3 regions of the Catenuloplanes sp. NPDC051500 genome follow, and region 3 is predicted to be linked to each of the others. Evidence: riboswitches for the same ligand, from Rfam matches in the RefSeq annotation. Region 3 holds a riboswitch; each other region holds the start of a gene.
The links. A riboswitch is a leader RNA that binds a small molecule or an ion and turns the genes downstream of it on or off. The one in region 3 is predicted to bind cobalamin.
Positions count from the first base shown of each region.

Region 1 (10,068 bases), on a different contig from region 3:
GCGCCGCCACGATCGCCGCCACGATCGACAGGCCCAACCCGGTCCCGGTACGGGCCGTGCGCGCCACCCCGAGCCGCTGGAACGGCTGGCCCAATCGGGCGACCCGCGCCGGATCCAGCGGCGGCCCGCCGGACTCCACGGTCAGCAGCGCGGTGCCGGTGCCGTCCGTGACCGCGACCCGGATCCAGCCGCCCGGCTCGTTGTGGGTGATCGCATTGCCGACCACGTTGCCGACCATGCGGGCGAGCAGCACCGCGTTGCCGTGCGTCCAGGCGCCATCGCCCAGCTCCGCGTCCACGGTCAGCCGCCCGGTGTCCAGGCCGCCGAGCACCGCCGCGGTAAGCGCGCCGAGGTCGACCGGCTCGCGGTCCGGAAGCACGCCGTGCGCGGTGCGGGCAAGCGTCAGGAACCCGTCGAGAAGCGCGTCGACCCGGTCCAGCTCGGTACGCAACCGGCCGGCGAGCGCTGTCGTCTGCGCCGGCACCGGGCCGGGCTTGGCGACCGCGACGTCGAGCGTGGCCCGCATCGTGGCCAGCGGCGTGCGCAGCTCGTGCGAGGCGTTGGTGACGAACCGGCGCTGTGCCTCGAACGCCTGCTCCAGCCGTTCCAGCAGGTCGTCGATGGTGTCCGCGAGCGCCTTGACCTCGTCGTCCGGGCCCGGCGCGGCGAGCCGCTCGTGCAGGTTGTCGGCGGTGATCCGGCGGGTGGCCGCGGTGATCGTCCGCAGCGGGCGCAGCACCCGGCCGGCGACCGACCGGCCAAGAAGCACCGACGCGATTCCCATCACGGTCAGCCCGATCACCGAGCCGGTGAGCAGCTGCCGGGCCTGGTCCTGACGCGCCGATTCCAGCCGCGACTCAAGCTCGGCGATCCGGGCGGCGTCGGCCGGCCGGTGCTGCTGGTCCGGGCCGGGCGCGACCTGCCTCGACCCGGAGACCGTGATGAGGCCGGTGAGGGTGAGCAGCGCAACGCCGGAGAGCATGAACAGCGCCACGTACATGATGGTGAACCTCAGCCGTACCGTCCGCATCCGACCAGGATGCCGGTCCGCCCCTAACAGCGGAATGACAGGCCGTGTTCGGCCCGCGTTACCTGCCGGTCCGTAGAACTCACCGCCATGGAATCCACGATCGAGGTCACCGGCCTCCGCAAACGCTACGGGCGGACCACCGCCCTGAACGACATGTCCTTCACGGTACGGCCGGGGCACGTCACAGGCTTCGTCGGCCCGAACGGCGCCGGCAAGTCCACCACGATGCGCGTCGTGCTCGGCCTGGTCGCGCCGGACTCCGGCGCCGCGCTCGTCGGCGGCGTCCGCTACGGCACCCTGCGCCGGCCGCTCACCCAGGTCGGCGCGCTGCTCGACGCGGGCGCGGTCCAGCCGAGCCGGACCGCCCGCAACCACCTGCTCTGGCTGGCCCACTCGCAGGGCTTCCCGGCCCGCCGGGTCGACGAGGTGCTAGCGCTGACCGGGCTTGCCGAGGTGGGACGCCGCCGGGCCGGTGCCTACTCGCTCGGCATGCGGCAGCGCCTCGGGATCGCCGCCGCGCTGCTCGGCGACCCACCGATGCTGATGCTCGACGAGCCGTTCAACGGCCTCGACCCGGAGGGGATCGTGTGGATGCGCGGGCTGCTGGCCGGCCTCGCCGGTCAGGGGCGGGCCGTGCTTGTCTCAAGCCACCTGATGAGCGAGCTGCAGCACATCGCCGCGCACGTGGTGGTCGCCGGCCGGGGCCGGGTCCTGGCCGACACCACGGTGGCCGACCTGGTCGCGGGCGCGGACTCGCTGGAGGACGCCTACTTCGCGCTGACCCGGGACGAGGTGGACTACCGATGAGCCGGCTCCTGCACGCGGAGTTGACGAAATTCCGCACGGTACGCGGCCTGGTGCTCGGCACCGTCGCCACGGCCGCGCTGATCGTCGGCCTGGGCCTGTTCGTCGCCGCGAACAGCGTGTCTGTCTGCTCCAAGGGCACCGTCGACGTCGAGTGCCCGACACCCCCGGCCGGGCCGGGCGGCGAATCCGTGCGCGACAAATTCTACTTCGTGCACAAGCCCCTGCCCGGGGACGGCACGATCACGGTCCGGGTGACCTCGATGACCGGGATCATCACCTACCCGCCGCCGAACCACGACACGATCGTCCCCGGCCTGGTCCCGTGGGCGAAGGCCGGGATCATCGCCAAGCGCGGCACTACTGAAGGCTCCGGCTACGTGGCGCTGATGACCACCGCCGAGCACGGGGTACGCCTCCAGCACGACTTCGTCCACGACGTCGCGGGCCTGCCCGGCGCCGTGTCCACAGGCGCGCCACGCTGGCTGCGGCTGACCCGGGTGGGCGGCACGCTCACCGGCGAGGAGTCCGCCGACGGCGTCACCTGGACCCGGGTCGGGACCGCCACGCTCACCGGCCCGGTCGAGATCGGGCTGTTCGTCACCTCGCCGAGCGACCTGACCGTGCACAACGGCGTCGGCGGCGGCACCGCTCAGGCCCGCCTGTCCACGACCACCGCCACGTTCGACAATCTCGGCCTGACCGGGGCCGTACCCGGCGGCGGGTGGCTGCGCGACGACGTCGGCGCCGACCCCGAACCGGACGGCCCCGTCCACCACCCCGGCAGCGCGGAGGAGTCCGCAGGCGTCTGGACGGTCAGCGGCAACGGCGACATCGCACCCCTCGCCGGCGAGGGACCCGGCACCCAGATGACGCTGCTCGGCCTGGTCATCGGCCTGATCGTGGTGATCGTCGTGGCCGTCCAGTTCATCACCGCGGAACTGCGCCTCGGCCTGGTCGGCGTGACCGCGCTGACCGCCCCCGGCCGCGCCCGGATCCTGCTCGCGAAGGCCGCGGTGCTCGGCGCGGCCATGTTCGCCGCCGGGACTGCCGCCGCCGCGTTCGTCGTGCCGGTCGCGGAACGGGTGCTCCACGCCAACGGGTCCCGGAGGCCGTTCCTGCCGGTCCCGGACGTGGTCACGCTGTCGCTCACGGTGGGGCTGCTGACCGCCGGGGTGGCGCTGCTCGCCCTCGGGCTCGGTGCGCTGGTCCGGCGCAGCCTGCCCGCGGCCGGGCTGGCCGTCGCGGTTGTCGTGCTGCCGTACCTTGCGGCGGTTGTGGGCGGGCTGCCCGCGGGGGCGTCGCAGTGGCTGCTGCGGGTCACTCCCGCCGCGGCCTTCGCGGTGCAGCAGACCGAGCCGGCGTACGCCCACGTGATCGCCAACTACGTGCCGATGGCCGGGTACTTCCCGCTGCCGGCCTGGGGCGGGCTCGCGGTGCTGGCCGGGTACGCCACGCTCACGCTCGTCCTGGCGGGCGTGCGGCTGCGGCGGGCCGACCTGTGATCCCGGCCCTGCACGCGGAGTGGACGCGGCTGCGCACCGAGCCCGCCGTCCACCTGTTGCTGCCGTCCATCGTGGCGGTGACAGTGCTTGTCAGCCTGCTCGCGGTCGCCGCGTGCCCGCGCAACGAGTGCGGTCTCGACCCGGCGGCGCTTACCCTGGCCGGGGTGCGGCTCGGGCAGGCGCTCGTGGTGCTGCTGGCGGTCTCGGTCCTCGGGGGATCGCTGCGGACGACGTTCACCGCCGTACCCCGGCGGCTTGTGGTTCTCGGGGTCAAGGCTCTCGTGGTGAGCGCGTCGACGCTTGTCACGGGCGGGCTCGCGGTGCTCGGCTGCCTGGCCGCCGGCCGCGCGATCCTGCCCGTCGGCGGTCCCGGGCTGCGCGCCGCCGCCGGGTCGGTGCTCTACCTGATCCTGATCGGACTGCTGGCGCTCGGCGTCGTCGCGGCGCTCCGGGACCCGGCGACCTCGGCCGCGGTCGTGCTGGTGCTGGTGCTGCTCTACGCGCCCCCACTGATCGCCACGACCGTCACCGACCCGGACACACAGCGGGCCCTGCGCCGCTTCGCCCCCATGCCGTCCGGCCTGTCCGTCCAGGCGACGACGGGCCCGCCGATCACGCCGTGGGCCGGTCTCGGTGTGCTGGCCGCGTGGTCCGTGGCGTCGCTTGTCATCGGGGCGGTGGTCCTGCACCGCCGGGACGCCTGAGCGGTGCCGAGGCCGTAGGATGTCGGGCAGTGCTGGTTCGCCGTGGTCGCCCACGGCGTCGTAAGAGGGAACCCGGTGGGAAACCGGGACTGCCCCGCAGCGGTGAGTGGGAACGAAAGCCGTCATCAAGCACTGGGCTCCGCAATCGGAGCCTGGGAAGCGACGGCCGGTAGGAACGAGTGACGCGCCCACGAGTCCGAAGACCTGCCCGCACCGCGTACACCGGGACCGGTGTGCGCTGCCGACGGTCCCTCGGGAGGGCCAGGGCGGGTCACCGGAGGCGCAGACCGGCCGCCGTGCCTCACCCAGCCTTTCCGACGGGTCCGCCGACCTCGAGGGAAGGTTTCACATGTTCGGTCACACCACGGTGCTCGGCTATCCGCGCATCGGCCCGGATCGCGAGCTGAAGAGGGCGGTCGAGGCCTACTGGGCCGGCCGCATCGACGCCGGGCAGCTCGACCAGATCGCCGCGGGGTTGCGCGCGGACGTCTGGCGCACGCTTCGTGAGGCGGGGATCGAGGCGATCCCGTCCAACACGTTCTCCTACTATGACCACGTGCTCGACACGGCGGTGGCGGTCGGTGCGGTCCCGGCGCGGTTCGCCGGGCTGGGCCTCAGCGACCTCGACACGTACTTCGCGATGGCGCGTGGCACGGACGCGCAGCCGCCGCTGGAGATGACCAAGTGGTTCGCCACGAACTACCACTACCTGGTCCCGGAGATCGCCCCGGACACGGTCTTCACAGCCACACCCACAAAGGCGCTGCGTGAGTACGCGGAGAGCCGCGCGCTCGGCATCGACAGCCGGCCGGTGCTCGTCGGGCCGGCCACGTTCCTGCTGCTGGCGAAGGCGGCGGAGGGCGCACCGGGCGGGTTCCGGCCGTTCGACAGGCTGCACGACCTGGTCGCCGTCTACGCGGACATCCTGCGCGAGCTGGCCGCGGCGGGCGTGCGCTGGGTGCAGCTGGACGAGCCCGCCTACGCGGCCGACCGTACCGCGGAGGAGATCGACGCGCTCCGGGCGGTCTACATCGCGCTCGCCGCGGTCGCACGCCGGCCGAGCATCTTCGTCGCGACCTACTTCGGCGAGCTCGGTGACGCGCTGCCCGCGTTGCTTGACACGCCGGTCGAGGCGGTCGGCCTGGACCTGGTCGCCGGGCCGGGCAACCTGGACGCGCTCGCGGCGGCCGGGAACGCGCGGGAGAAGACGATCGTGGCCGGGGTGGTCGACGGGCACAACGTGTGGCGCACGGATCTGCGCACGGCGGCGGCGCGGCTGGCCACGCTCACCGGGCTTGCGGGCGAGGTCGCGGTGGCCACGTCGTGTTCGCTCCTGCACGTACCCGTGGATCTCGATCTTGAATTGGATCTTGCTCCTGAGCTGCGGAAACGGCTCGCCTTCGCCAGGCAGAAGGTTGACGAGGTGGTGGCGCTGGCCGGGGCGGCCGGTGCGTTGCCCGAGCCACTCGGCCCGCCGCCCGCGGCCTGGCGCAACGACGGGGTCCGCGCCCGCCTCGACGCGCTGCGGCCGGAGGACTCCCGGCGCGGTGCCTATGCCGGCCGGGCCGCCGCGCAGCAGGCCCGGCTCGGGCTGCCGCCGCTGCCGACGACCACGATCGGCTCGTTCCCGCAGACCGCGATGCTGCGCAAGGCACGGGCCGCGCTGCGGGCCGGCACGCTTGACCCGCTCGGCTACCGCAACCAGATGCGGGCGGAGATCCTCGGCGTGATCCGCCTTCAGGAACGGCTCGGGCTGGACGTGCTCGTGCACGGCGAGCCGGAGCGCAACGACATGGTGCAGTACTTCGGCGAGCAGCTCGACGGCTTCGCGGCCACGAGCGGCGGCTGGGTGCAGTCCTACGGCTCGCGGTGCGTGCGCCCGCCGATCATCTACGGTGACGTAGCGCGGCGGGGCGCTATGACAGTCGAGTGGTCGTCCTACGCGCAGTCGCTCACCGACCGGCCGGTCAAGGGCATGCTGACCGGCCCGGTCACGATTCTGGCCTGGTCGTTCGTGCGCACCGACCAGCCGCTCGCGGACACGGCCAACCAGGTCGCGCTGGCGCTGCGCGACGAGACCGCGGACCTGGAGCGCGCCGGGATCCGGGTCATCCAGGTCGACGAGCCGGCGCTGCGCGAGACGCTTCCGCTGCGCCGCGACGGTCAGAAGTCCTACCTGGACTGGGCCGTCGGCGCGTTCCGGCTGGCCACCTCCGGCGTGGACGACGCCACCCAGATCCACACGCACCTGTGCTACTCCGAGTTCGGGGAGGTGCTGCCCGCGATCGACGCGCTCGACGCGGACGTGACGAGCATCGAGGCCTCCCGGTCCAGGATGGAGGTGCTCGACGACCTGCACGCCGCCGGGTACGGCCGGGGCGTCGGTCCGGGGGTGTACGACATCCACTCCCCGCGGGTGCCGTCCCAGGCGGAGATCACCGCGTCGCTGCGGCGTGCGGTCGAGGCCGTCCCCGCGCAACGGCTGTGGGTGAACCCGGACTGCGGCCTGAAGACCCGCGGGTACGCCGAGGTGGAGGCGTCGCTGACCCGCATGGTCGCGGCCGCCGCGGACGTTCGCACGGGCCGGTAGGCCGTACGCCCCTGATGCGCGCCGTCCGGTCATCCGATCGGATGACCGGACGGCCGCGAGGACCTCACTTCCCACTGACGCGCGGTCACGGCCGGCACTGCGAATCTTGACGCGGTCGGCCGGAGCCGATCAGAAGTGCCCTCAGCGGCTATGGGAGACATCGATGACCTACGCGCCCTGGCTCATCCGGGTCGGCACCAACACCGTGGACGGGCTCGTCGCCGTTCCGCTGTTCGTGGCCGCCGAATTCCTCGACACGCCGGGCGCCCCGCGCCTCATCGCGGCGGTCGTGGGCCTGCTCGCCTTCGGGCTGTTCTGCTGGAACCGCTGGTACCTGGCCGGGCGGACCGGGCAGAGCTGGGGCCGCAGGCTCTTCGGCGTCCGGCTTGCCGACGCCGGCACCGGGCGGCCGATCGGGGTGGGCCGGGCCGCGCTGCGCGACCTGGCCCACCTCCTCGACGCCGCCGTCTGCTACCTCGGATACCTGCTGCCGCTGGTCACGGCGAGGCGGCAGACGATCGGCGACCTGGTCTGCCGGACCGTCGTGGTCCGGAACGCGGCCGAGAGCGGGGCCTGACCACGAGGCTGCGTCACGCCGGCCGGGCACCCGGGCGCGGCACCGCGGAACGGTCAGCGGCAGCCGGGGTCGACCACGAAGACGTCCGCGGCGGCGTTCGTGTCGCCGGGAACGAGGGCGGCGGCCTCGGACCAGTAGGCCAGGGTGGCGCCGTCCGGCGTGACGGCCTGGACGGAGGTGTGGACGCCGGGGTCGCCGGCCGCGACCGGGGCGGTGGTGCCTGCGGTACGGTCGCGGACCAGGACGTCCCAGGTGCTGCCGTGGCCGGACGTGGCGTCGGACCGGGGCGGCCGTCAACAGGGTGTCAACAACGGCCCGTCAGCATCCGTACGGTGACAATCAGGATCGCGCGGGACGGGCGGGTGCTCACCGTTCTGGTCGACGCGCCGCCGCACAACTATCTGAACCGGGATATCGTCGAGGCGCTGCTGGGGGTGGCGCGCGACGTCGAGCGGGATCCCGGGATCGGTGCGGTGGTGGTCGGGAGTGCGGTGCCGGGGCGGTACATCACGCACTGGGACATCGCGGACCTCAGCGCCAAGGCGGACGCGGGACCGCGGCTGCCGGCGCCGGCCGCGCGCGCGGTGCTTGGCGCGGTGCGGTTGCTGTCCGCGGCCGGGGCCGGTGGACTGCTGGAACGCTCGCCGCTGGCCGGTGTGTACGCGATGACCCGCTATCAGTCCCTGCCCGCCGCGGTGATGCGGTCGCCCGCGGTGTGGATCGCGGCGATCGACGGCCCGTGCGGCGGGGGCGGGCTTGAGTTGTCCGTCTTCTTCGATCAGCGGGTGGCGTCGGAGCGGGCGTCGTTCGTGGTCCCGGAGCTGACGATCGGGCTTACCACCACGCTCGGCGCGCAGCGGCTCACGCATCTGGTCGGGCCCGCGCGGGCGATGCGGATGCTGCTCGACGCGGAGCCGTTCACGGCCGTGGCGGCGCGTGACGCGGGCCTGATCGACCGGGTCTGCCCGGTGGATCCGCTGGCCGAGGCGCAGCGGCTCGCCCAGCGGTACGCGCGCCGTCCGCGCGGCCGGGTCGCCAGTCAGAAACGCCTGATCAACCGCGCGTACGAGACGACGGCCGGGCAGACGCTCACCGGCGAGGGCGTGTCTCAGATGACCGGCATGCCGACGCCGGTGACGAGGGCTGCGCTGCGGCGCTGGGTGGAGATGCAGCGGCCGGACGGCGAGAGCGTGTTCCTCACCGACCCGGGCCCGTGGGCGGACGGCACGGCGCTCGAGCTGAACCCGCCAGCGGCGTACCCCGATAAATAATAAAGAAAGTTTAAAAATCTTTACAGGTCTATGTCCGCCGGTGTTGCATGGACGCAGCGCGCGCTGCCCCCGCAGACATCGACAAGGACGGACTTCCTTGTATGGGCATTCCTGAGCTTCGAAGGACTCTGCTTGCCGCCGCGCTGAGCCTGACCGCGGCCGCCGGACTTCTCACTGCCACCGGTCAGGCCGCCTCGGCCGCGGCGACCGGCCAGATCACCGGGCTGGCCGGCAAGTGCATCGGTGCGGCGGGCGGCAACACCGCCAACGGCACGGCGATCGACCTGTACCCGTGTGTCGGCGACGCCACCCAGCAGTGGACGCTGCCGGGCGACGGCACCATCCGTACCGGCGGCAGGTGCATGGACGTCTCCGGCGCCGGCACCGCGGACGGCACAAAGGTGCAGCTCTACGACTGCAACGGCAGCGCCGCACAGCGATGGGTGTTCAGCGGCGCCCGCGACCTGGTGAACCCGAACGCGAACAAATGCCTGGACCTCAAGGGGAACTCGTCCGCGGACCTCACAGTCGTGCACCTCTGGACCTGCACCGGCGCGGCCAACCAGAAGTGGAACGTGCCGACCGGCGGCGGCAACCCGGGCGGCTTCGTGGTCACCGAGTCCCAGTTCAACTCGATGTTCCCGAACCGGAACTCGTTCTACACCTACACCGGGCTCGTCGCGGCGCTGAGCGCCTACCCGGCGTTCGCCGGAACCGGCAGCGACACCGTGCGCAAACAGGAGGCGGCCGCGTTCCTCGCGAACGTCAACCACGAGACCGGCGGCCTGGTGTACGTCGTCGAGCAGAACACCGCGAACTACCCGCACTACTGCGACTGGGGTCAGCCGTTCGGCTGTCCCGCCGGTCAGGCCGCCTACTACGGCCGCGGCCCGGTCCAGCTCTCCTGGAACTACAACTACAAGGCGGCCGGTGACGCGCTCGGCATCGACCTGCTCAACAACCCGTGGCGGGTCGAGCAGGACGCCGCGGTGGCCTGGAAGACCGGCATCTGGTTCTGGATGACGTCGACCGGCGCGGGCAGCATGACCGGCCACAATGCCATGGTCAACAGTGCCGGCTTCGGCCAGACCGTCCGCACCATCAACGGCGCACTCGAGTGCGACGGCAAGCGCCCGGACCTGGTCCAGGCGCGCGTCTCCGCGTACCAGCGCTTCACAGGTCTCCTCGGTGTGACGCCCGGCGGGAACCTGTACTGCTGACGGACGCGACCCGGGCAGGGTACGACGGCCCTGCCCGGCCCGCGTCGCGTCAGGCGGGGGAGACGCGGTAGACGGCGCCGGCCGAGTCGTCGCTGACGTAGAACGCGCCGTCCGGGCCGCGGACCGCCATCACCGGGCGGCCCCAGCGGGAGCCGTCGTCGTTCTGGAACCCGGTGAGCAGCGTCTGCCGGGGGCCGAGCGTGCCGTCCCGCCAGGCGAAGAACGACACCTCGGGCGGGCGGGGCGGCTTACGGTTCCACGAGCCGTGCACACCGACGAGCGCGCCCGTGCCGTACCCGCCGGGAAGGTCCTTCTCGAAGATCAGGCCGAGCGGTGCGGAGTGGGCGCCCAGGCCCTGCTCGGTCGG
Region 1 covers NZ_JBITDX010000011.1:139,245-149,312, reverse strand. Annotated here, with positions in the region: gene ACIA8K_RS23155 (sensor histidine kinase) at 1-1,030, opposite strand, end outside; gene ACIA8K_RS23150 (ABC transporter ATP-binding protein) at 1,118-1,837, shown strand; gene ACIA8K_RS23145 (hypothetical protein) at 1,834-3,339, shown strand; gene ACIA8K_RS23140 (ABC transporter permease) at 3,336-4,043, shown strand; cobalamin riboswitch at 4,060-4,270, shown strand; gene metE (5-methyltetrahydropteroyltriglutamate--homocysteine S-methyltransferase) at 4,393-6,633, shown strand; gene ACIA8K_RS23130 (RDD family protein) at 6,797-7,210, shown strand; gene ACIA8K_RS23125 (enoyl-CoA hydratase/isomerase family protein) at 7,543-8,481, shown strand; gene ACIA8K_RS23120 (glycoside hydrolase family 19 protein) at 8,583-9,701, shown strand; gene ACIA8K_RS23115 (PQQ-dependent sugar dehydrogenase) at 9,751-10,068, opposite strand, start outside.
Region 1: it holds a riboswitch for cobalamin, as region 3 does, so the genes downstream of both, metE (5-methyltetrahydropteroyltriglutamate--homocysteine S-methyltransferase) here and bluB (5,6-dimethylbenzimidazole synthase) in region 3, are expected to answer to the same signal.

Region 2 (10,068 bases), on a different contig from region 3:
GGCTTGTCCGGGCTGCCACCGCATCCGGCGGCCAGCGCGACCGCGATCCCCAGTACTGCCGCGCGCCGGGCCGTCCCACGAGCTGTCATCGCCCCATTGTGGCTGATCAGGGCCCTTTTCAGGACCAAATTCGAAACCTCGCGGGGGTACGGGGTGCGCGCGCGTCGACGGCGACACACACGGCGCTCCGGATGGAGACGCCGTGCGGGGCGCCGACCGGCGAGTCAGAGGTGCGGCGGCTGCGCGGACCGCAACGGCTGTGGCGCCTGCAAGGGCTGCAAGGGCTGCGGGGACTGGGAAGGCTGCGAGGGCTGCGAGGGCTGCGAGGGCTGCGAGGGCTGCGAGGGCTGCGGCGGATTCTGCTGAGGCGGCTGCGGAGAGCCGGCCTGCTGCGGATGCCCCTGGTACTGCGGATGCGCTTGGTACTGCGGCTGTCCCTGGAACTGCGGCTGTCCCTGGAACTGCGGAGCTACCGGCTGCTGCGGTGCTGGGTACTGCGGCGGGTACTGCTGCGCCGACGGCCGCCCCTGGAACTGCGGCTGCCCCTGGAACTGCGGAGCTACCGGCTGCTGCGGTGCTGGGTACTGCGGCGGGTACTGCTGCGCCGGCTGCTGCGGCTGCGGCTGCGGCTGCGGCTGCGGCTGCGGCTGCGGCTGCGGCTGCGGCTGCGGCTGCGGCTGCGGCTGCTGCGGGATCCCCTGCTGCTGCGACACCGGCTGCTGCTGCGGATAGCCCTGCTGATAGGGGTATGCCTGCTGCGCAACCGGCTGCTGGGGATACCCGTGCTGCTGCGGAAATCCCTGCTGCGGGTACCCCTGTTGCGCATAACCCTGCTGCGGATAACCCTGCTGTGGGAATCCCTGCTGCGGATACCCCTGCTGCGGATGCGGCGGGAACCCGCCCGCGGCCGCCACCGCTCCCCCATCGCCCTTCCCGCCAGCCGCACGCCTGATGATCATGACCACGCCCGCGACCACCAGCACCGCCCCGGCAACCAGCGTCCCCGTCCGCTGCCAGCTCTCCAGGCTCTTCTGCTCGTCGAATGTGCGCGTCGTCGAGCTACCCCGGCGCGAGCTGCTGATGCATTCGTCGCCCTGGTCCATGGTCCTGCCTCCGCAGGACGGTGTGCCGTCGAAGGCGAACAGCCCGATGCTGAGCAGCACCAGTCCCATCAGCACCGCCCCGAAGCGGTTCCCGACCACTTTCCACAGCAGATTTCCCAGCATCCCAGCCCCGTTCCCGTGAAATAAGCGCGTCACCATAGCGTGCCGTCGCTGCCGCACCGGAACGGGGCCGGGCACGGCTCAGAAGTCGTCGTCGAAGCTGACCGATCCGGAGACGCCGACCTGGTAGGCGGAGACGCGGCGTTCGAAGAAGTTGGAAAGCTCCTGCACGTCCTGCAGCTCCATGAAGGCGAACGGGTTCTTCGAGCCGTACATCGGCGCGATTCCCAGGGCCGCGAGCCGGCGGTCCGCGACGTGTTGCAGGTATTCGCGCATGTCGGCCGGCGACATCCCGGACACGCCCTGTTCGAGCAGGTCGGCGGCGAACTGGACCTCGCACTCGACCGCCTCCGCGAGCATGTCGCGGACCTGTTGTTCCAGCTCCGCGTCGAAGAGTTCCGGTTCCTCGGCCCGGACCTGGTCGACCACGTCGAACGCGAACGCCATGTGCATGCTCTCGTCGCGGAACACCCAGTTGGTGCCGGAGGCGAGGCCGTGCAGCAGGCCGCGGGAGCGCAGGTAGTAGACGTACGCGAACGCGCCGTAGAAGAACAGGCCCTCGATGCAGGCGGCGAAGCAGATCAGGTTGAGCAGGAACCTCCGGCGGTCGTCGCGGGTCTCCAACGAGCGCAGGTCGAAGATCGAGTCGATCCAGCGGAAGCAGAACTCGGCCTTGCGCGCGATCGACGGGATGTTCTCCACCGCCGCGAACGCCTCGAACCGCTCCTTCTCGTCCGGCACGTAGGTGTCAAGCAGGTTCAGGTAGAACTGGACGTGCACGGCCTCCTCGAACAGCTGCCGGGACAGGTAGAGGCGGCCTTCCGGCGAGTTGACGTGCTGGTAGAGGTTGAGCACCAGGTTGTTCGCCACGATCGTGTCACCTGTGGCGAAGAACGCGACAAGCCGCGACACCAGGTGCTGTTCGGCCGGGGAGAGCTTGGCCAGGTCCGCGAGGTCGGTGTGCAGGTCCACCTCCTCCACGGTCCAGGTGTTCTTGATGGCGTCTTTGAAGCGGTCGAAGAAGTGCGGGTACTTCATCGGCCTCAGCGTGAGGTCCATTCCAGGGTCAAGAAGCATGATCAAAATCCTTCGGGGGTACGACGAGAGCTGTCGGTTACTGGCAGGCTTCGCACGACTCGGGGTTCTCAAGTGAGCAGGCAAGCGCCTCGTCGTCGGAGACGGTGATCCTGGCGACGCCGGTAATCGGGGCGACGCCGTTGATCGGGGCGGCGCCGGTGATCGGGGTGACCGGGACGGCAGGCGTGACCGCGACCGGTGCCTGCACCGCCACGGTGGCCTGCTGGATGCGCGTCGCCGGGCGGGAGCGCAGGTAGTACGTGGTCTTCAGGCCGGCCTTCCACGCGTACAGGTACATCGAGGAGACCTTGCCGATCGTCGGCGCGCTCATGAACAGGTTGAGCGACTGCGACTGGTCGATGAACGGCCCGCGCGCGGCAGCCAGGTCGATCAGCGCCTTCTGCGGCAGCTCCCACGCGGTCCGGAACAGCGCGCGGACCTCGGCCGGGAGCGCCGTGATGCCCTGCACCGAGCCCTCCGCGCGCCTGATCTCCGCACGGATCGCGTCCGTCCACAGGCCGCGGGACTTCAGCTCGTCCACCAGGTAGGAGTTGATCTGCAGGAACTCGCCGGAGAGCGTCTCGCGCTTGAACAGGTTCGACACCTGCGGCTCGATGCACTCGTAGCAGCCCGCGATCGAGGCGATGGTGGCGGTCGGCGCGATCGCGATCAACAGCGAGTTGCGTACCCCGTGGGCGTTGATTTTGCTCCGCAGCGCGGTCCAGCGCTCAGGCGTACCCTCGATGCCCCAAAGATCTTGTTGAAGTTGACCTTTCGACATGCGCGTGGCGTCGAAGGACGGGTGCGGCCCGAAACGCTCCGCAAGCCCGGCCGACGTCTCCAGCGCGGTCAGGTAGATCTCCTCCGCGATCCGGGTGGAGAGCTCCCGCGCCGCGGCCGAGTCGAACGGCAGGCGCAGCCGGAAGAACACGTCCTGCAGGCCCATCACGCCGAGGCCGATCGGGCGCCAGCGCGGGTTCGACGCGGCGGCCTGCGGCGTCGGGTAGTAGTTGATGTCGATCACCCGGTCCAGGAAGACCACAGCGGTCCGGACCGTCTCGCGCAGCCGCTCCCAGTCGAGCGTGCCGCCGGTGACGTGCGCGCCCAGGTTGACCGAGCCGAGATTGCAGACCGCGGTCTCGTCGTCGCTCGACACCTCGATGATCTCGGTGCACAGGTTGGACAGGTGGACCGTGTTCTCCGGGAGCAGCGTCTGGTTGGCGAGCCGGTTGGACGCGTCCTTGAACGTCATCCAGCCGTTGCCGGTCTGCGCGAGCGTGCGCATCATCCTGCCGTACAGGTCACGGGCCTTGACCGTCTTGGTGACCTTTCCGGCCGCCTCCGCGGCACGGTACGCGCGGTCGAAGTCGTCGCCCCACAGGTCGGGCAGCTCCGGAACCTGGTTCGGGTCGATGAGCGACCAGTCCCCGTCCGCCTCGACGCGGCGCATGAACTCGTCCGGGATCCAGTTGGCCAGGTTCAGGTTGTGCGTGCGGCGCGCGTCCTCGCCGGTGTTGTCGCGCAGCTCAAGGAACTCCTCGATGTCCGGGTGCCACGGCTCCAGGTAGACGCAGGCCGCACCCTTGCGCCGGCCGCCCTGGTTGACGGCCGCGACGCTCGCGTCAAGCGTGCGCAGGAACGGCACGATCCCGTTGGACTGCCCGTTCGTGCCGCGGATCAGCGCGCCGCGCGACCGGATGCGGGAAAACGCGATGCCGATCCCCCCGGCGAACTTCGACAGGTTCGCCACCTGTGCGTACCGCTCGTAGATCGAGTTCAGCTCGTCCTTCGGCGAGTCGACCAGGTAGCAGGACGACATCTGCGAGTGCCGGGTGCCGGAGTTGAACAGCGTCGGAGAGCTCGGGAGGTACGCAAGCGACGCCATCAGCCGGTAGAAGCCGATCGCTTCGTCCACGGTCTGCGACAGTCCACACGCGACCCGCAACAGCCAGTACTGCGGGGTCTCGACGTTCTTCCTGGTGAGCGGGTGGCGCAGCAGGTAGCGGTCCGCGACCGTACGCAGGCCGAAATACTCGAAGCGCATGTCGTTCGCGGTGTCGACGGCGCTGTCGAGCTGTGTGCTGTGTGCTGCGACGAACGCCGCGGTCCCGTCCCCGATCAGCCCCTGCGCGTGGCCGAGCGCGATCGACGCGGAGAACGAGTCGATGCCCTGGCCGCGGACCTCGCCGTCGACCGTGTGGGCGAGCAGCCGGGCCGCCAGCCGCGAGTACTGCGGTTCCTCGCCGATCAGCTCCGCCGCGGTCTGGATCAGGAGCTTGCCCAGTTCCTCCGCGCCGGCGCCGTCGTACAAGCCGCTTATCGTTTTCGTCGCCACCCGCAGCGGATCGACCTCCCCGAGGCCTTGCACCCACCGCTCCACCGCCCGCACGACCCGGTGGAGATCCACCGGTTCCAGCGCGCCGTCGCGCGTACGCACCCGTACCGCCGCGTCAATGACCGTCATGCTCGTCCTGCTCCCTCGCGAGTCCGATTCCCTGGTGGGAGGTCCTCGGACCGCGCGGGCGCAGGCCACCGCTGGGCACGCATGGATTGCGGCCACAGGGGCTGGTCGGCGTCGGCCGTCCCGCGCGGCCTCGAACCACCGCCCCCGTCTGGCGGGCACGGCGCGGCTGGCAGGTCTTCGGACTCGCGGGCGCGCTGCTCACTTCCTACCGGCCGTCGCTTCCCACGCTCGTCGCTGTCGCGGACGGAGCCCAGTGCTTGTGACGGCTTTCGTTCCCACTCACCGCTGCGGGGCAGTCCCGGACTCACACCGGGTTCCCTCTTGCCTCGAACGTCACATACGCCACGCCCGAACCAGCTGCGTGCAACACCATATATGGGTACGCCGCATCCGCAAACCACAACATGTCGTGCCGGGCGTGTCGCTCCCCACCAAATGATCATGCGGCCAGGTCAGCGGCCCGACCGCGATCGTCTCCGCTGTGACCCGCGCCGGACGCCGTGCCCTACCGGACGGGTGTCGCCGTATCGTTGACAGGTGATCGGCAACCTTGAGACGTTCCAGGACGAGTTGGCCGCAAGCGGGTTTCCGCCGCTGGTCAACAAGCTGGCCGGAGCCGACTTCCGGGGACGGGTCGCCACCCGTGACCTCGGGCCGCTGCGGCTGGTCTCCCTCGACACGCCCGAGAGCGCGTGCATCGGGCGGGAGCGCGACGCCTCCGACGGCAAGAACCTGGCGGTCAAGGTGATGGCCCGGGGCCGGACCCGGATCACGCAGGGGCACGGCGACGCCGAACTCGGGCCGGCCGACCTGATGCTGCTCGATCCCACGCGTACGCTCCGGTTCGAGAGCACCGCGGCGACGCACGTCACGATCCTGATTCCGCGCCGGGAGCTCCGGATCCGTCCCGCGCAGATCGACCGGCTCATCGGCGTACCCATCGATGGTAGTCATGGTCCTGGTGCTCTTGTCTCCGTGCTGGCCCGGGAGTCGGCGCGATCGGCGACCGGGTTCCGCGAGGCGGAGGCGCTGCGGTCGGCGGCGGCCGTCATCGAGCTGATCGCTGTCGCACTTGAGGCCCGGCTGGGTGACGAGCGACCGGCCCCCGACGAGAGGCTGCGGAACCGGATCGCCGGCTACATCGAGGCCCGGCTGGCCGATTCCGATCTGTCCCCGCTGAGCATCGCCGCCGCCCACCACATCTCCGTACGCCGGCTGCACAAGCTGTTCGAGGACCAGCCGCTCACCGTGGCGGCCCTGATCCGCAGTCGCCGCCTGGAGCGCTGCCGGGCCGAGCTGTCCGGAAGTGGACATACGGTCACCGCCGTGGCCGCCCGGTGGGGATTCCCCGACCCGACCCACTTCAGCAAGCTCTTCAAGGCGACGTACGGCTACAACGCCCGTGCACTGACAACAAGCAACCGTGCACGGACGACCAGGACGCGCACAACCGGCCCGGAACAGGATGGTGGTCAGCAAGGCAGGCAATAGCAATGGGAGAGAAGTCGTGGCGAAGGTAAACATCGTCCGCCCCGGTGAGGGCGAGATCCTCGGCAGCGGGGCACACCAGATCCGGATCCTTGAGAACGGCGAGCACACCGACCATCGGCTGGGATTCGCCGAGGTCACCATCCCACCGGGCACCCCCAGCCCGTTGCAGCACCGCCACGCCCAGCACGACGAGGGCTTCTACGTGCTGGCCGGAACGTTCCGGTTCACGGTCGGCGAGGACGAGTACGACGCCGGCCCGGGCACCTGGGTCATCGTGCCGACCGGGGCACCGCACACGTTCGCAAACATCGGTGACGTGAACGCGGTCATGCTGAACACGTTCACCCCTGACCTGTACGTGCAGTACTTCCGCGACTTCAAGGCCATGATCGATTCCGGGCAGCCGATCAACGCCGAGACCATGCAACCGCTGTGGAAGAACTACGCCACCGAGATCTCGAACGAATACGCCTCGTGAAGCGCCTCCAGTACGACACCTACGGCGGCCCGGAAGTGATGCGGCTCGCCGAGTTCGCTCCACCACGACCAGGGCCGGACGAGGTTCTCGTCCGCGTCCGGGCCGCGGCCTCCAACGCGCTGGACTGGAAGATGCGCAACGGCGAGATGAAACTGATGACCGGTCGCTCCTTTCCCCGGGCGATGGGCCACGACTTCGCCGGAGTCGTCGAGGCGGTCGGCGCCGGCGTCACCCGCCTGAAGGCCGGCGACGCGGTACTCGGCGCGGCCCGGTTCCGCCAGGCCGGGGCCTTCGCCGAGATGGTGACGGCCCAGGAGAAGTCCGTAGTCCTCAAACCGGCGGACCTCTCCTACGAGCAGGCCGCCGCGCTGCCGACCGTGGGCATGACCGCCTACCAGGCCACCGCGGGGGTACGGCCAGGGCAGGCGGTCTTCGTCAACGGGTGCCTGGGCGGGGTGGGCCGGGCCGCCGTCCAGTTCGCCCGGGCGCGGGGCGCCACGGTCACCGGCAGCTGCCGCAACCCCACGGCCGCCGAGGCCCGCGAACTCGACGTCGAACCGGTCGTTGGTTTCGACTTCGACCCGGCCGCCCTCGCGGGACGGTTCGATCTCGTCTTCGACACGCCCGGCAAACTGTCCTTCGCCACGGCCCGGACGCTGCTGAAGCCGGGCGGCACCATCATCGACATCGTCCCGACCCCGGCCAAAATGCTCAGAAGCGCCCTGCCCGGACCGTACCGGGCAATGATGGGCCGGCCGGTGACCGCCGACCTGGTCGAGGTGGCCCGAACCCTGCGCCTCCCCATCGCCCGCACGGTCCCGTTCGCCGAGGCGATTCCCGCCCTGACCGAGCTGGAGCGCGAGCAACGCCCGAAGGGCGGCAAACTGGTCATCACCATGACTGGAAGCTGAGCCGGTCCGGGCCGGGGTGTGCTGCGTCCCCTCTGGGATATCGGGCAGCACACTCCGACCGGGCAGCCAGATCTGCGGGTAGCGCGGATGTGGGTGGAGCCGGCTCCGGGCGGTATCGGCTCCATCCGGCTCGCGCCGCTGATGCCGCTCGATCGGCGTGGTCTCCCATCAGGCCAGCCGATCACCATGCCCGCAATCGGGACCGGCACGATCCTGGAGTGCGCCTTTCGAGCTGACAGCTCGGGGTGAGGGCGGCCGCGGTGAAACAGCGCCGGTACCGTACCCATGAGGTCATGGCGCGGTGGAGCAGCCTGGATCCGGGAAAGGAACAGCTGTGCAACTGGTCGCGGGCGAACCGGCGGAGTACCTGGGCGGTGACACGATCATCGAGGTGGACCATCCGGAAGTGCGGGCGTTGGCCGGCCGACTACGCGCGGCGCATCCGGACGACGTCGACTTCATGCGGGCCGCCTTCGTCTGGGTTCGCGACCGGATCCGGCACTCCGTGGACGTCAGGGATCCGCGGATCACCGTCACCGCAGGCGAGGTACTCAGCGCCGGCGTCGGTCTCTGCTATGCCAAGTCGCACCTGCTGGTGGCCGTGGCCCGGGCTTCCGGCGTGCCGGCCGGGCTGTGCTACCAACAGCTGACCGACGGGGTGAAACCCTTTCTGCACGGCCTCGTTGCCGTGTACCTCGCGGACCGCTGGCATCGCCAGGACCCGCGCGGCAACCGCACCGGCATCGACGCCCAGTTCCGGCTCGGGCGTGAGCAATTGGCCTACCCGATCACCGACGGATCGTCCGGCATCGACCTTCCCGAAGTCCACGTGCGACCCTCGCCGACGGTGATCGCAGCCCTGCGCGGTGCGCAAGACGCTCTCGAACTGTGCCGCACCGGATTACCCGCCACACCCTGAGTCGGCACAGCGATGCCGGCCGTAGAACAGCTGCGGCAGTCAGGATAATTCCGCTACGCGACGTGGCCACAGCGCACCTCACGCGACCAGAAAAGGCGACCCGGCCGATCATGTAGCCCGCCGGGGCTAGGGTGCCAGGCGTGAAAGACGATCCCGGGCATCTCGCGGCCACCGTTGCGCAGTTGGAGAACGTGACGGGGGTCCGGGACCTCATGGAACGCCGTCTGGGTGAGGGTGATGCGCGCTTCGTCGCGGATCTCGGCATCGCGTTGTGGGTCAGGTACGGGACGGATGCCACCGCGCCTTGGCAGTACCGCAGCATTTTCGACAGAGCCTTGCGGCTGTTGGCACTCACGCGGGGAACGATCGAGCATGCCATCAGGCTCATCGCAGTGGTGCCGGATCGTCGCACAGTTCGGTACGCGGCGTCCTTGCTGGCTTCGGCTCACACCGTCGCGGAGTTGGATCTCGTGTTCGACGCCGGCGGGCCGGAGGAACTGCGGGCCTGCCTTACGCAGGAGTTGGTGCTGCGCGGGTCCGTGGTTCGTCACCGATGGGCCGTGTCGCCACATTGGCGCTTTCACCCGCTTGGCTGGCTGCCGTTGACGTTGACGTCGGTCGAGGGACGCCCGAGCCTTGCTGAGTACAGCATCGGCGGTGGTAGCCATGAGTTGCCGGCCATGTCGGCGGAGCCGGTGCGCGGACACGGCCTGGCTCCTCGTTGGCGGGAGACGACCACGTCCGACGAGGCAGCGATGCTGACAGCCGCGGTGGACAACTGGACCAGGGAATCCAACGGCCGCGTCGAGGCGAGGACGTTCGTCTTCCACGACGATCTCCCACCGGACGCCATCGGCGCTGCGCTGGCGAGCGTCGGCCTGAAGTCCGCACAAGGCCTCAAGACCGGGGTCGGTACCTGCTCGGCGACGCAGGCCTGGCAGCAGTTGTTCACCGCAGCGTCGGCCGGTGGCGCCTACAACAGCGGCGAGTTCGGGGCGTACGGCAGACTGCTCGCGTGGCGATCCTTCACGGTGCTGGCCGGCGCCGGACAGGACGCGCCAGCCGGTGAGGTGGAGGCTCTGGCTCACCGCTGCTCATGGTATTCTTTCGCCGGTGCCACCAGATGGTTCGACAACGTGGCGTGGGACATCGGCTTGGCGGTCGTGTCGCCGGACCGGCGGCGTCTGGCCGTGCTGGCCGCCACCGACACCGACTGACTACGCAGCTCTCCATGGGGATGCGCGGGTCTTCAGGTCCAGGTGTACGGAGCAGCCGTCAATCTAAGATCGTCTCTCCGACGACCTGATCGCGACTATCGATGCCGTACTCGGTGACCTGGTCGACCGGGACCCCGCCAAGACCGCCCAGATGATGGCCGTGAAGACCTCGTGGAGTCGCGAAGAGGCATGAGCGTGTGGCCGTAAGGTGGGGCGTGGCTTTGAGCGGGCGGCCCCACACGGCCGAGCAGTGGCAGGTCTACCTCGCCGCGTACAGCGCGGATTTCC
Region 2 covers NZ_JBITDX010000007.1:298,943-309,010, forward strand. Annotated here, with positions in the region: gene ACIA8K_RS17120 (L,D-transpeptidase family protein) at 1-89, opposite strand, end outside; gene ACIA8K_RS17125 (hypothetical protein) at 225-1,226, opposite strand; gene ACIA8K_RS17130 (ribonucleotide-diphosphate reductase subunit beta) at 1,305-2,300, opposite strand; gene ACIA8K_RS17135 (ribonucleoside-diphosphate reductase subunit alpha) at 2,338-4,764, opposite strand; cobalamin riboswitch at 4,915-5,137, opposite strand; gene ACIA8K_RS17140 (helix-turn-helix domain-containing protein) at 5,302-6,255, shown strand; gene ACIA8K_RS17145 (cupin domain-containing protein) at 6,272-6,733, shown strand; gene ACIA8K_RS17150 (NADP-dependent oxidoreductase) at 6,730-7,644, shown strand; gene ACIA8K_RS17155 (transglutaminase family protein) at 7,979-8,563, shown strand; gene ACIA8K_RS17160 (DUF6183 family protein) at 8,704-9,780, shown strand; gene ACIA8K_RS17165 (SMI1/KNR4 family protein) at 10,002-10,068, shown strand, end outside.
Region 2: it holds a riboswitch for cobalamin, as region 3 does, so the genes downstream of both, ACIA8K_RS17135 (ribonucleoside-diphosphate reductase subunit alpha) here and bluB (5,6-dimethylbenzimidazole synthase) in region 3, are expected to answer to the same signal.

Region 3 (10,068 bases):
TTTCTAACTTATATCAGAGATGGGGTCTTGCCGCAAGACCCTATTCCTCCTGCACAATCGCTTGTCGAAGCCGTGAACACGGCATTTGAGGGGATTGTGCACATGCAGACCACCGCCAGCGCCTTCGCGCTGCCCGACCACCTCTCGGCCAAGGCCGATCCCGCACTGATCGCCGACGACGAGCGCCACTTCGCCGCCATGTCCGCCTCGATGAGCGCCCAGATCGACGACCTCTCCACCCGCCTCGACGCGGAGCGGAAGAACGCCGCCGGCCGCGGCCGCCAGGCCGTGGACCGGGACGAGGAGGTCAAGCGCCTCACCGCCCGCCTGCGCACGCTCCGCCGCTACAGCCTCGACCTCTGCCTCGGCCGAATGATCGCCGACGCCGACGCTGCCGACGCTGCCGACGCTGCCGACGCTGCCGACGCCACCGCCACCGCCACCGCCGACACCGATGCCGCCGACATCGATGCCGTCTACATCGGCCGGCTCGGCCTGACCGATGGCACCGGGCGTCGCCTGCTCACCGACTGGCGCTCGCCGGCTGCCGAGCCGTTCTTCGGTGGTACCCACAAGAACCCGATGGGCCTCGCGAGTCGCCGCCGCTACCGGTGGACGCGCGGCCGGATCACCGACTATTGGGACGAGGTCTTCACCCCGGATGCCCTTGACGGCCATGCCGCCCTCGACGACCAGTCCGCTTTCATCGCCAGCCTCGGCGGAAGCCGTTCGGCGCGCATGCGGGACGTGCTCGGCACCATCCAGGCGGACCAGGACGCGATCATCCGGGCCGGCTCCGGCGGCGCGCTTGTCGTGGACGGCGGTCCCGGGACCGGCAAGACCGTCGTGGCGTTGCACCGGACCGCCTATCTGCTCTACAGCGATCCGCGTCTCGGGCTTGGCAATCGCCGCGGCGGCGTGTTGTTCGTCGGCCCGCACGAGCCGTACCTCGCGTACGTCTCGGACGTGCTGCCGAGCCTCGGCGAGGACGACGTGCAGACCTGCACGCTGCGTGATCTGGTCCCGGAGGGTGCCGCGGCGGTCGTCGAGACGGATCCGGAGGTGGCGCGCCTGAAGTCGGGCACCGGGATGCTGACGGCCGTCGAGAACGCGGTCCGGTTCTACGAGGAGCCGCCGAGGTCCGGGACGGCCGGGCCGCATGTCACCCCGCAGGACTGGGCGGCCGCGTTCGAGGCCGCGGACGGCACGCCGCACAACGAGGCCCGCGAGCTGATCCGGGACGAGCTGGTCGCGATTCTGGTCGACCGCGACGACGCGGACCCCGGCGAGCTTCGCCGTGATGAGGAGCTGCGCGCCGCGCTGCACCGGGCCTGGCCGATGCTCGACGCCGCCGATCTGGTGGCCGATCTGTGGTCGGTCCCGGCCTTTCTGCGGCGGTGTGCACCCTGGCTGAGTCACGAGGAGGTGGCGACGCTGCAACGGCGGGACCGTACCTGGACCACCGCCGACCTGCCGCTGCTTGACGCGGCCCGCCGGCGGCTTGGCGACGCGGGGGCGGACCGGCGGGAACAGCTGCGGAGGGCGGCGGTGGCGGCCCGGCGGTCCCGGATGGCGACGGTCATCGACGATCTGATCGACTCCGCGGCCTACGACGACGGCGAGGGCCTGATGAAGATGCTTGTCCAGAAGGATCTGCACGAGGTGCTTGTCGACGGGGCCGTGCTGCCCGGCGGGGATCGGGACGCGCTGGCCGGCCCGTTTGCCCACGTCGTGGTGGACGAGGCGCAGGAGTTGACCGACGCGGAGTGGCAGATGCTGTTGCTGCGCTGCCCGTCCCGCAGTCTGACCATCGTCGGCGACCGTGCCCAGGCCCGCCGCCCGTTCACCGAGTCCTGGCAGGAGCGGCTCACCCGGGTGGGCCTGCACCGGATCTCGATCGCCGAGCTGAACGTCAACTACCGCACGCCGGCCGAGATCATGGCCGAGGCTGAGCCGGTCATCCGCGCGGCCCTGCCGGACGCGAACGTGCCGAACTCGATTCGCAGCAGCGGCCTCCCGGTCGTACACGCGGCGGTCGAAGATCTTGATCTGGTTCTTGAGATGCACCTGCACGAGGACGGCATCGCCGCCGTCATCGCGAGCGAAACCTTCCACAAGGGCCACGGGGGTACGCCGAGGGCGCGCGCCCTGACGCCGGAGCTGGCCAAGGGCCTGGAGTTCGACCTAGTGATCCTGATCGACCCCGGGGCCTGGCCGGCCGTGGACCGCTATGTCGCCATGACGCGTGCCACCCGGCAGCTGGTGATCCTGACCTGACGTAGGCTGCCGGTGGCACGAATCTGTTGCGAGGTGCCCCTTCCGTGCGCGGCGGGGGAGAATCTGGGAAGCCGGTGCGAGTCCGGCACGGGCCCGCCGCGGTGACCGGGGAGCTGCCGTCCACGCGTGAGAGCGCAGCCACTGGCCGATGAGGCTGGGAAGGCGGGCGGTGAGGTGACGATCCGGAAGTCCGAAGACCGGCCTCGCGCTGAGGTGGCCCTTCGGGGCCGGAGCACAGCGGGAGCCTGTGATGAGCAATGACCTGTACGAGATCATCCACCGTCGCCGGGACGTGCGGGGCGAGTTCACTGGTGAGCCGCTGCCGGAGGCGACGCTCGACCGGATCCTGGCCGCGGCGCACGCGGCGCCGAGCGTCGGGCTGTCGCAGCCGTGGGACTTCGTGGTGATCCGGAGCCGGCCGGTGCGGGAGGCGTTCCACGCGCATGTGCGGCGGGAGCGTGAGGTGTTCGCGGCGACGCTTGACGGGGAGGCGGCGGGCCGGTTCGCCCGGATCAGGATCGACGGGGTGCTGGAGTCGACGCTATCCATTGTGGTCACGTACGACGCCGAGCGTGGCGGCCCGGCGGTGTTGGGCAGGCATGCGATCGCGGACGCCGGGCTCTACTCCTCCTGCCTGGCCATTCAGAATCTGTGGCTGGCCGCGACCGCGGAGCGACTCGGCGTCGGCTGGGTGTCGTTCTACCGGGAGGAGTTCGTGCGGGAGCTGCTCGGCATCCCGGCCGGGATCCGCCCGGTCGCGTGGCTGTGCCTCGGTCCGGTCACCCGCCTGCACGACGTGCCGGACCTGGAGCGACACGGCTGGCGTACCCGCCGCCCGCTGTCCCTGGCCCGCCACACCGACCGCTGGGGCGCTCAGTGACGGCCGTGAAAGACCGAACGTTCTATCCGGTATGATGGCCGGATGAGGGAACCCAGGACGTCCGAGGCGCGTGCCCGGCTGCTCGCCACCGCGACCCGGATCTTCTACACCGAGGGCATCCACTCCGTCGGCATCGACCGGATCGTGGCCGAGGCGCAGATCACCCGGGCCACGCTCTACCGGCACTTCCCCGGCAAGGAGGACCTGGTCGTCGCGTACCTGACCGAGGCCGACCAGGCCATCCGCGCCCACGTGGAGCGGGCGCGGGCGGACGGGCTGACGCCCGTGGAGGTGGCACGGGCGATAGCGCACGGCATCGCGGACGACATCCGCACGCCCGGTTTCCGCGGCTGCGCGTTCCTGAACGCGGCAAGCGAATATCCCGACCCCGCCCACCCGGTGCATCAGGCCGTGCTCGTGCACCGGCAGTGGTTCCTGGACACGGTCTCGGAGCTGCTTCCCGAGCCCGCGGCCCGGCACTTCGTGCTGTTGCGCGACGGCGCGATGGCGTCCGGCTGCCTCAACGACCCGCAGTCGGTCTGTGAGACGTTCCTGCTCGGCGTGGAAGGCATCCTGACGACGGCCTGAGGAACAAAAAACTCTGCGGGGGTACGGGCCGCGGCCCGTACCCCCGCAGAGTTTGTGTGCTCGGTGGTTTCTAGGCGGGGATCAGCGCCGGGTGACCGGGCGTGACCGCGTCGAAGTCCGGGCGGATGCCGGCCTGGGTGAGCAGCCGGTGCACCTCGCGGCGCTGCTCCGGGAAGACGAGCGTGAAGACCGTGCCGGACCGGCCGGCGCGCGCGGTGCGGCCGCCCCGGTGCAGGTAGTCCTTGCCGTCCGCGGGCGGATCCACGTTCACGACGAGGTCGAGCTCGTCGATGTGGATGCCGCGCGCCGCCACGTTCGTCGCCACCAGGATTGTCGCGGTGCCGGCGCGGAACTGCTCAAGCGCGCGGGTGCGCTGGTTCTGCGAGCGTCCGCCGTGCAGCGCGACCGCCGGGAGGCCTGTCGCGCTCAGCCGGGTGGCCAGCCGGTCCGCAGCCCGCTTGGTCGCGACGAACATGATCGACCGCGGGTTGCGGGCCGCGATGTCTGCCGCGATCGCCAGCTTGTCTCCGGCCGCCACCTCGAGCAGGTGGTGCCGCATCGTGGTGACGCTGCCGGTGGGCGGGTCGACGCCGTGCGTGACCGGCTCGGTGAGGAACCGCCTGACCAGCCGGTCCACGGCCTTGTCGAGCGTGGCGGAGAACAGCATGCGCTGCCCGTTCCGCGGGGTCTGGTCGAGCAGCGCGCTGACCTGCGGCAGGAAGCCGATGTCGGACATCTGGTCGGCCTCGTCGATGACCGTCGTGGTCACCTGGTCGAGGCGGCACTGACCGGCCTTCACCAGGTCGGCGAGGCGACCCGGGGTGGCGACCACGATCTCGACGCCACGCGCAAGCGTCTGCGCCTGCGCGGCGGCGGAGAGACCGCCGACCACTGTGGCCATCCGCAGCCGCAGTGCGGACGCGTAGGGGGTCAGCGACGCGGTCACCTGCTGGGCCAGCTCGCGGGTCGGCGCCAGGATGAGCGCCAGCGGCGCACGGCTGACGGCCTTCTTGCCGTCGAGCAGCGTGAGCAGCGGAAGCCCGAAGGCGAGCGTCTTGCCCGAACCGGTACGGCCACGGCCGAGCACATCCCGGCCGGCCAGCGCATCGGCCAGCACTGCGGACTGTATGGGGAACGGGGTGGTGAGCCCGTTGCGGTGCAACGCCTTGGCGAGACCGGGTGCCAGCGGCAGGTCGGCGAACGTGCCGGCGCCGGTGGGCATCGGGGTCGTGACGACAACCTGGGCGGGCGGAGCGGAAGCCTCGATGGGCTTGCGCGGCGGGCGCCGACGGCCACGCCGGGGGGAGGACACAGTACCTGCGGTCATATGTCTGCAGATGCCTTTCTTGGACACGGCGCGCACCGCACCGTGACAGGAGGCATCGATGGAAACGAACCGAGGTGATATGGCAAAGAAAAAAGGCCCGGGTGGCGGCGCGCCGAATCGGTCACGCCACCACCCGGTGGAAAATCAGAGCGGGCGGATGTTGGCCGCCTGCGGGCCCTTCTGGCCAGGGGTGATGTCGAACTCGACCCGCTGGTTCTCCTCCAGGCTGCGGAAACCGCTGGAGGCGATCGCCGAGAAGTGGGCGAACACGTCGGCGCCACCCTCATCCTGAACGATGAAGCCGAAGCCCTTGTCCGCGTTGAACCACTTGACGGTGCCGGTGGCCATGTCTTCTCCTTCGCGAGCTGTGGGAGGTCCGCACTGCGCGAACCTCTCGTTGCCGCGTTTGATCGCCCGTCCGGAAAAGACGAAATATGAAAAAAGCGCCCGAAGGGTCCGGATACCCACCAGGCGCTGTCATTCATGCAACACAACGTCTACGGAATCAAAACTGCAACGAGAAGAACACTAACACGGTTTGGCTGATCTTCAGCAACGTTCGCTGAAACGGGCGACCGGGGACGACCCGGCCGCCCGGTGGATCAGTCCGGCAGCAGGCACCCGGAGAGCGTCAGATCGATGACGCGTGCCGAGGTCAGGCAGGTGGTGAACCAGTACGTCTGCTCGCCGTAGCCCCGCCCGGACAGCACCGAGACCGTACCGTCGGCCGCGACCTCGCACGGGTTGTTGAGCGTGCAGCGCCCGCCGTCCTCATTGCCTGTGTTGTTGATGCCGATCACCTGTCCGGTGGCCGAGCTCACGATCGGGGAGCCGGACGTGCCGCCGATCGTGTCGCAGCCGGCGTTGTAGCGGATCGAGTCCGTCCACGACCATTCGTCCTCACGAAGCGTGGGCACGAAGCCGTCGATCGCGCAGTTCCAGACGCGCTTCCAGTACCCGGACGGGATCGACATCGAGGTGCCGGCGCTCGGGCGGCTCGACGAGAGCGTGAGCGCGGTGGCGCCGTACGTGCTCTGCAGCGACGCGAACGTGGTGTTGAGCCGGTAGAGCGTGACGTCGGTGCCGGTCATCGTGGCGTAGAGGACCCGATCCGCGCGGACCGTGCCGAGCGCGCCGCCCGACGCGTTGAGCAGCGTGCCGCTGCGGGTGCTCGAGACGTTGCGCAGCACGGTGCCGGCGGCGATGAAGCCGCGCTCGTAGCAGTGCCCGTTGGTAAGCATCATCGCCCGGTCCGTGCTGACCGAGGTGGGGTACCGCACAAGCGACGCCGAGCAGTTGGAGAGCGAGATGGTCGACGCCAGCGTGGCCGCCTGGATCGCCGGAGCCGGGGCCGCAGAGGCCGGTTGTCCAAGAAGGACAGCCGCGGCCGCGGCGGCCGCTACGGTGGCGAGTGCCCGTCGAAGCTGCATGAAGGATCCCTTCCGCGAGGCGGCGGCTCGGGGTGGGCCGCCGAGCCGTACCCTCGCATCGGGGTTGATAGGTGTCAATAAACCAATATCACCCTGGTCCCGGTGATATGCCCCTCGACGAGCGGCGGCCATGATCTTCGTTAGCATTGCCGAGTTCGCTTACGGTGGTCGAAACGAGGGCAGATGCGACTTTTCGGACTGGGTAAGCGGAAGGTGCAGCACGATCCGAGCCAGCAGGCCGCGCTGCTCGCGCAGGTCCGCGAGGGTTTCGGCGCGCACGTCCAGGGCCGGTACCCGGACCAGGCCGCCGGCGTCACCCCGTTCCTGCAGGGCGACGACGGGCTGCTTGTCGCCGGCACGATCCTGCGCGAGTTCGCGGACACGGCCAACGACGCGCTCGCCGCCCAGTGCGCGGACCTCTACCGGCGCACCGGCCACCGGATGATGGTCGACAGGCGCAACTACCGGCCGCTGTGGAAGGAGGCCGGGCACGCGCTGCAGTGGCCGCTGTTCGCGCTCCCGTGCGGCTTCCACCCCTACATCCACGTGCAGGCCGCGGCCACCACAATCGGGCGCAACGCCGGCCGCTACGTCGACGTCGCCGACTCGTACGCCACCCTCACCCACCTGTTCGAGGCGCTCGACCTGCTCCTCTGCGGCTGGGAGTTCGGCCGGGTGCGCGTCGACGCCGACTCCGCGATGCTCGCCGACCGCCTGATCGTCTCCGCCACCGACATCCGCTCCGCCATGCCGCAGGAACCCCCGCTGCCGCAGCCGGTCCGCGAGCAGATGCGCCGCAACAACGCGATCGACGTCTACCTCCCCACCGGCCAGCAGATCGTCGGCCAGTTCAACCCCGGCAAGACCATGCGGGAGAAACTGCTGGCGTGACCTCGGCCGGCGTCACCCGCCACCCGGCGTCCTCCCTCGAGGTCAGCCGCCGTTCGGCCCACTCCTCCATCTCGGCCCCGGCGTAGCCGGCCATGTCGAACCGGGCGGTGCGCGTTGACTCTCGACCTGGTCGAGGGCCGAGCCTTGCCGGGTGGACGGCCCGGGTGACCGGGCCCGGCGAAGGAGGATGCGTGACGGGGACTGATGACGTGATGGCGGCGATCGGGGCGGCGGTCGAGCAGGGCCGCGCGGGCGATGCGCAGGGTGCCCGGGAGGCGCTCGCCGCGCTGTGGGCGCGCGTCGGTGCGGAAGGCGACGCGTTGCACAGGTGCAGCATCGCGCACTACCTCGCGGACCTGCAGGACGAGGTGGTGGAGGAGTTGGCGTGGGATGAGCGGGCGCTTGACGCGGTCAGCACGCTCAGCGACGAGCGGGTGCGCCGCTTCCACGACTCGCTGCAGGTGCGCGCGTTCCTGCCGTCGCTGTATCTCAACCTGGCCGACGCGCACCGGCGTGCCGGGAACCGGGATGAGGCGCGACCGCATCTCGCCGCGGCGGTGGCGGGGCTGGACGTGCTTCCGGACGACGCCTACGGCGCCATGATCCGTGCCGGGGTCGAGAACGTGCGGGTCGCCCTCGACGAGGGGTCGACCGCGCGTCTGGTGCCCTGACGCTCAGCCGGGGATCTTCAGGATCGTGCCGAGCAGGCCGGGGAAGCGGGCCTCGAAGTCGGGGCGGAGTGAGTTCCAGCAGCGGGTGCCGTCGGGACGGCTGTGGATGACGCCTGCCTGGCGGAGCGTTTTCATGTGGTGGCTGAGCGTGGACTTCGCTACCGAGGTGGGGAAGTCGCCGCCGAGATGTTCGCGGCCGTCGGAGAGGACGCGGACGATCGACAGGCGGATCGGGTCGCCGAGTGCGGTAAGCGCCTGGGCGAGCGTCACGTCCGCAAGGTCCGGGTGGAGCGCTTGACGCACGGGGTCCCTCTCGTGGTTGTATGTTCGAACTTCGTCGAACATCGAACATGGGAGTCACCAGTATGACGGTCACCGCCCCCGCCACCGGCCTGGAGGGCAAACGCGTCCTCGTCACCGGCGGCACCCGTGGCATCGGCGCGGCCATCGCGAAGCACTTCACGGCCGCCGGCTCGGCCGTGGTGGTGGCCGCGCGCACGGAGGGGGAACACACGCACGGCACGTTCGTGGCCGCGGACCTGGCCACCGAGGACGGCACGGCCCGGCTCGCGGCGGACGCGCTGGAGCTCCTCGGCGGCATCGACGTGATTGTGAACAACGCGGGCGGCCAGCGCCGGGTGCCGGACGGCGTGCTTGCCATGACGGACGAGGACTGGACCGAGGACCTCGCCATCAACCTGCTCGCGGCCGTGCGCCTGGACCGGCGTTTGCTGCCGCGGATGGTCGCGCAGCGCTCCGGCGTGGTCATTCACATCGGGTCAGGCGCGGCCCGGGTGCCTCAGCCGGCCGCGATCGCCTATGCCTCGGCCAAGGCGGCGCTCGCCACCTACAGCAAGGGCCTGGCGAACTCGATGGGGCCGCACGGCATCCGGGTCGTCGCGGTGAACCCGGGCGTGATCGAGACGGCGGACACCTACAGGCGCTTCGCCCGGATGGCGGAGCAGGACGGCGTCGACGTGCCGGAGATCCGCCGCCGGATCGCGGAGCGCTTCGAGATCCCGCTCGGCCGGTTCGGCGCGGCCGAGGAGATGGCCGAGTTGGTCACGTTCCTGGCGTCGCCGCGTGCGGGGTACCTCACCGGCACGCAGTTCGCGGTCGACGGCGGCCTGATGCCCACGGTCTGAGGCGGTGCTGTCAGCAGCGCGACAGGCACAGGTCGCCCGGTCGGGTTAGATGCACAAAACGCCAGGTCACGGGGGAGGACTCATGGAGGACGCGTTGCTGGCCTACAACGCCGGCCGCGTCGATGCGCTGGAGGGCCGCCGCGACGCGGGCCTGGCGGAGCATCCCGACACGGGCGCGGACTACCGGCGCGGGTTCCTCGACGCGCGGATCGAGGTCGTGAACATGCACGCCGGTCTGCGGCGGCTGCTCGGCCACGAGGATCCAGGCTTCTGAGAGCGCGCCCGGGCCGATCCATCGCGGCGACTCCCTATCGATAGTCGGCGAAGATTCGGCGCTCCGCACCGTCAACGGTGATCAGACCGCCGTGCGGCAGGATCCACTGCGGCCTGGTGTGACCGAACGGCACCCCCACGCAGACGACCGCCTCCGGGTTGTAGCGAGTCACCACGTCGACCACGGCATCCCGCTGCTCCGCACGCAACCGCGCGCGATCCACGGCGACGGGGCGGCTGGCGTGGTCGGAGACCGGCGGACGTGCGACCAGGACCGCATCAACCGCGCCGAGAATGCCACGCTCGCCGAGGGAACGGACGATCCAGCCGACCTCGCGGGCGGGCAGCAGCTTCTCCGAGGTCTCGATGATCAGCACCCCGCCGTCCAGGACCTCCGGAGGGAACGGGAAGCGCCCGGCCGTCAGAATCCACTGGATGACTTCGAGGCAACCGCCCCAGGTGACCCCGGTGACGGAGCGGCGCGGCCCGAACCAGCTCCACAGCTCGGTAGGCTCGCGTTCCCCCGGGGACTCGAGCGCCAGCGGATCGGCCCAGTCGATGCCGTAGTCCTCGGACTCGCCCGGAT
Region 3 covers NZ_JBITDX010000008.1:276,328-286,395, forward strand. Annotated here, with positions in the region: gene helR (RNA polymerase recycling motor ATPase HelR) at 103-2,277, shown strand; cobalamin riboswitch at 2,292-2,498, shown strand; gene bluB (5,6-dimethylbenzimidazole synthase) at 2,528-3,157, shown strand; gene ACIA8K_RS18875 (TetR/AcrR family transcriptional regulator) at 3,200-3,745, shown strand; gene ACIA8K_RS18880 (DEAD/DEAH box helicase) at 3,816-4,967, opposite strand; gene ACIA8K_RS18885 (cold-shock protein) at 5,217-5,420, opposite strand; gene ACIA8K_RS18890 (serine protease) at 5,675-6,502, opposite strand; gene ACIA8K_RS18895 (hypothetical protein) at 6,686-7,393, shown strand; gene ACIA8K_RS18900 (hypothetical protein) at 7,606-8,064, shown strand; gene ACIA8K_RS18905 (ArsR/SmtB family transcription factor) at 8,068-8,367, opposite strand; gene ACIA8K_RS18910 (oxidoreductase) at 8,430-9,209, shown strand; gene ACIA8K_RS18915 (hypothetical protein) at 9,292-9,483, shown strand; gene ACIA8K_RS18920 (S66 peptidase family protein) at 9,518-10,068, opposite strand, start outside.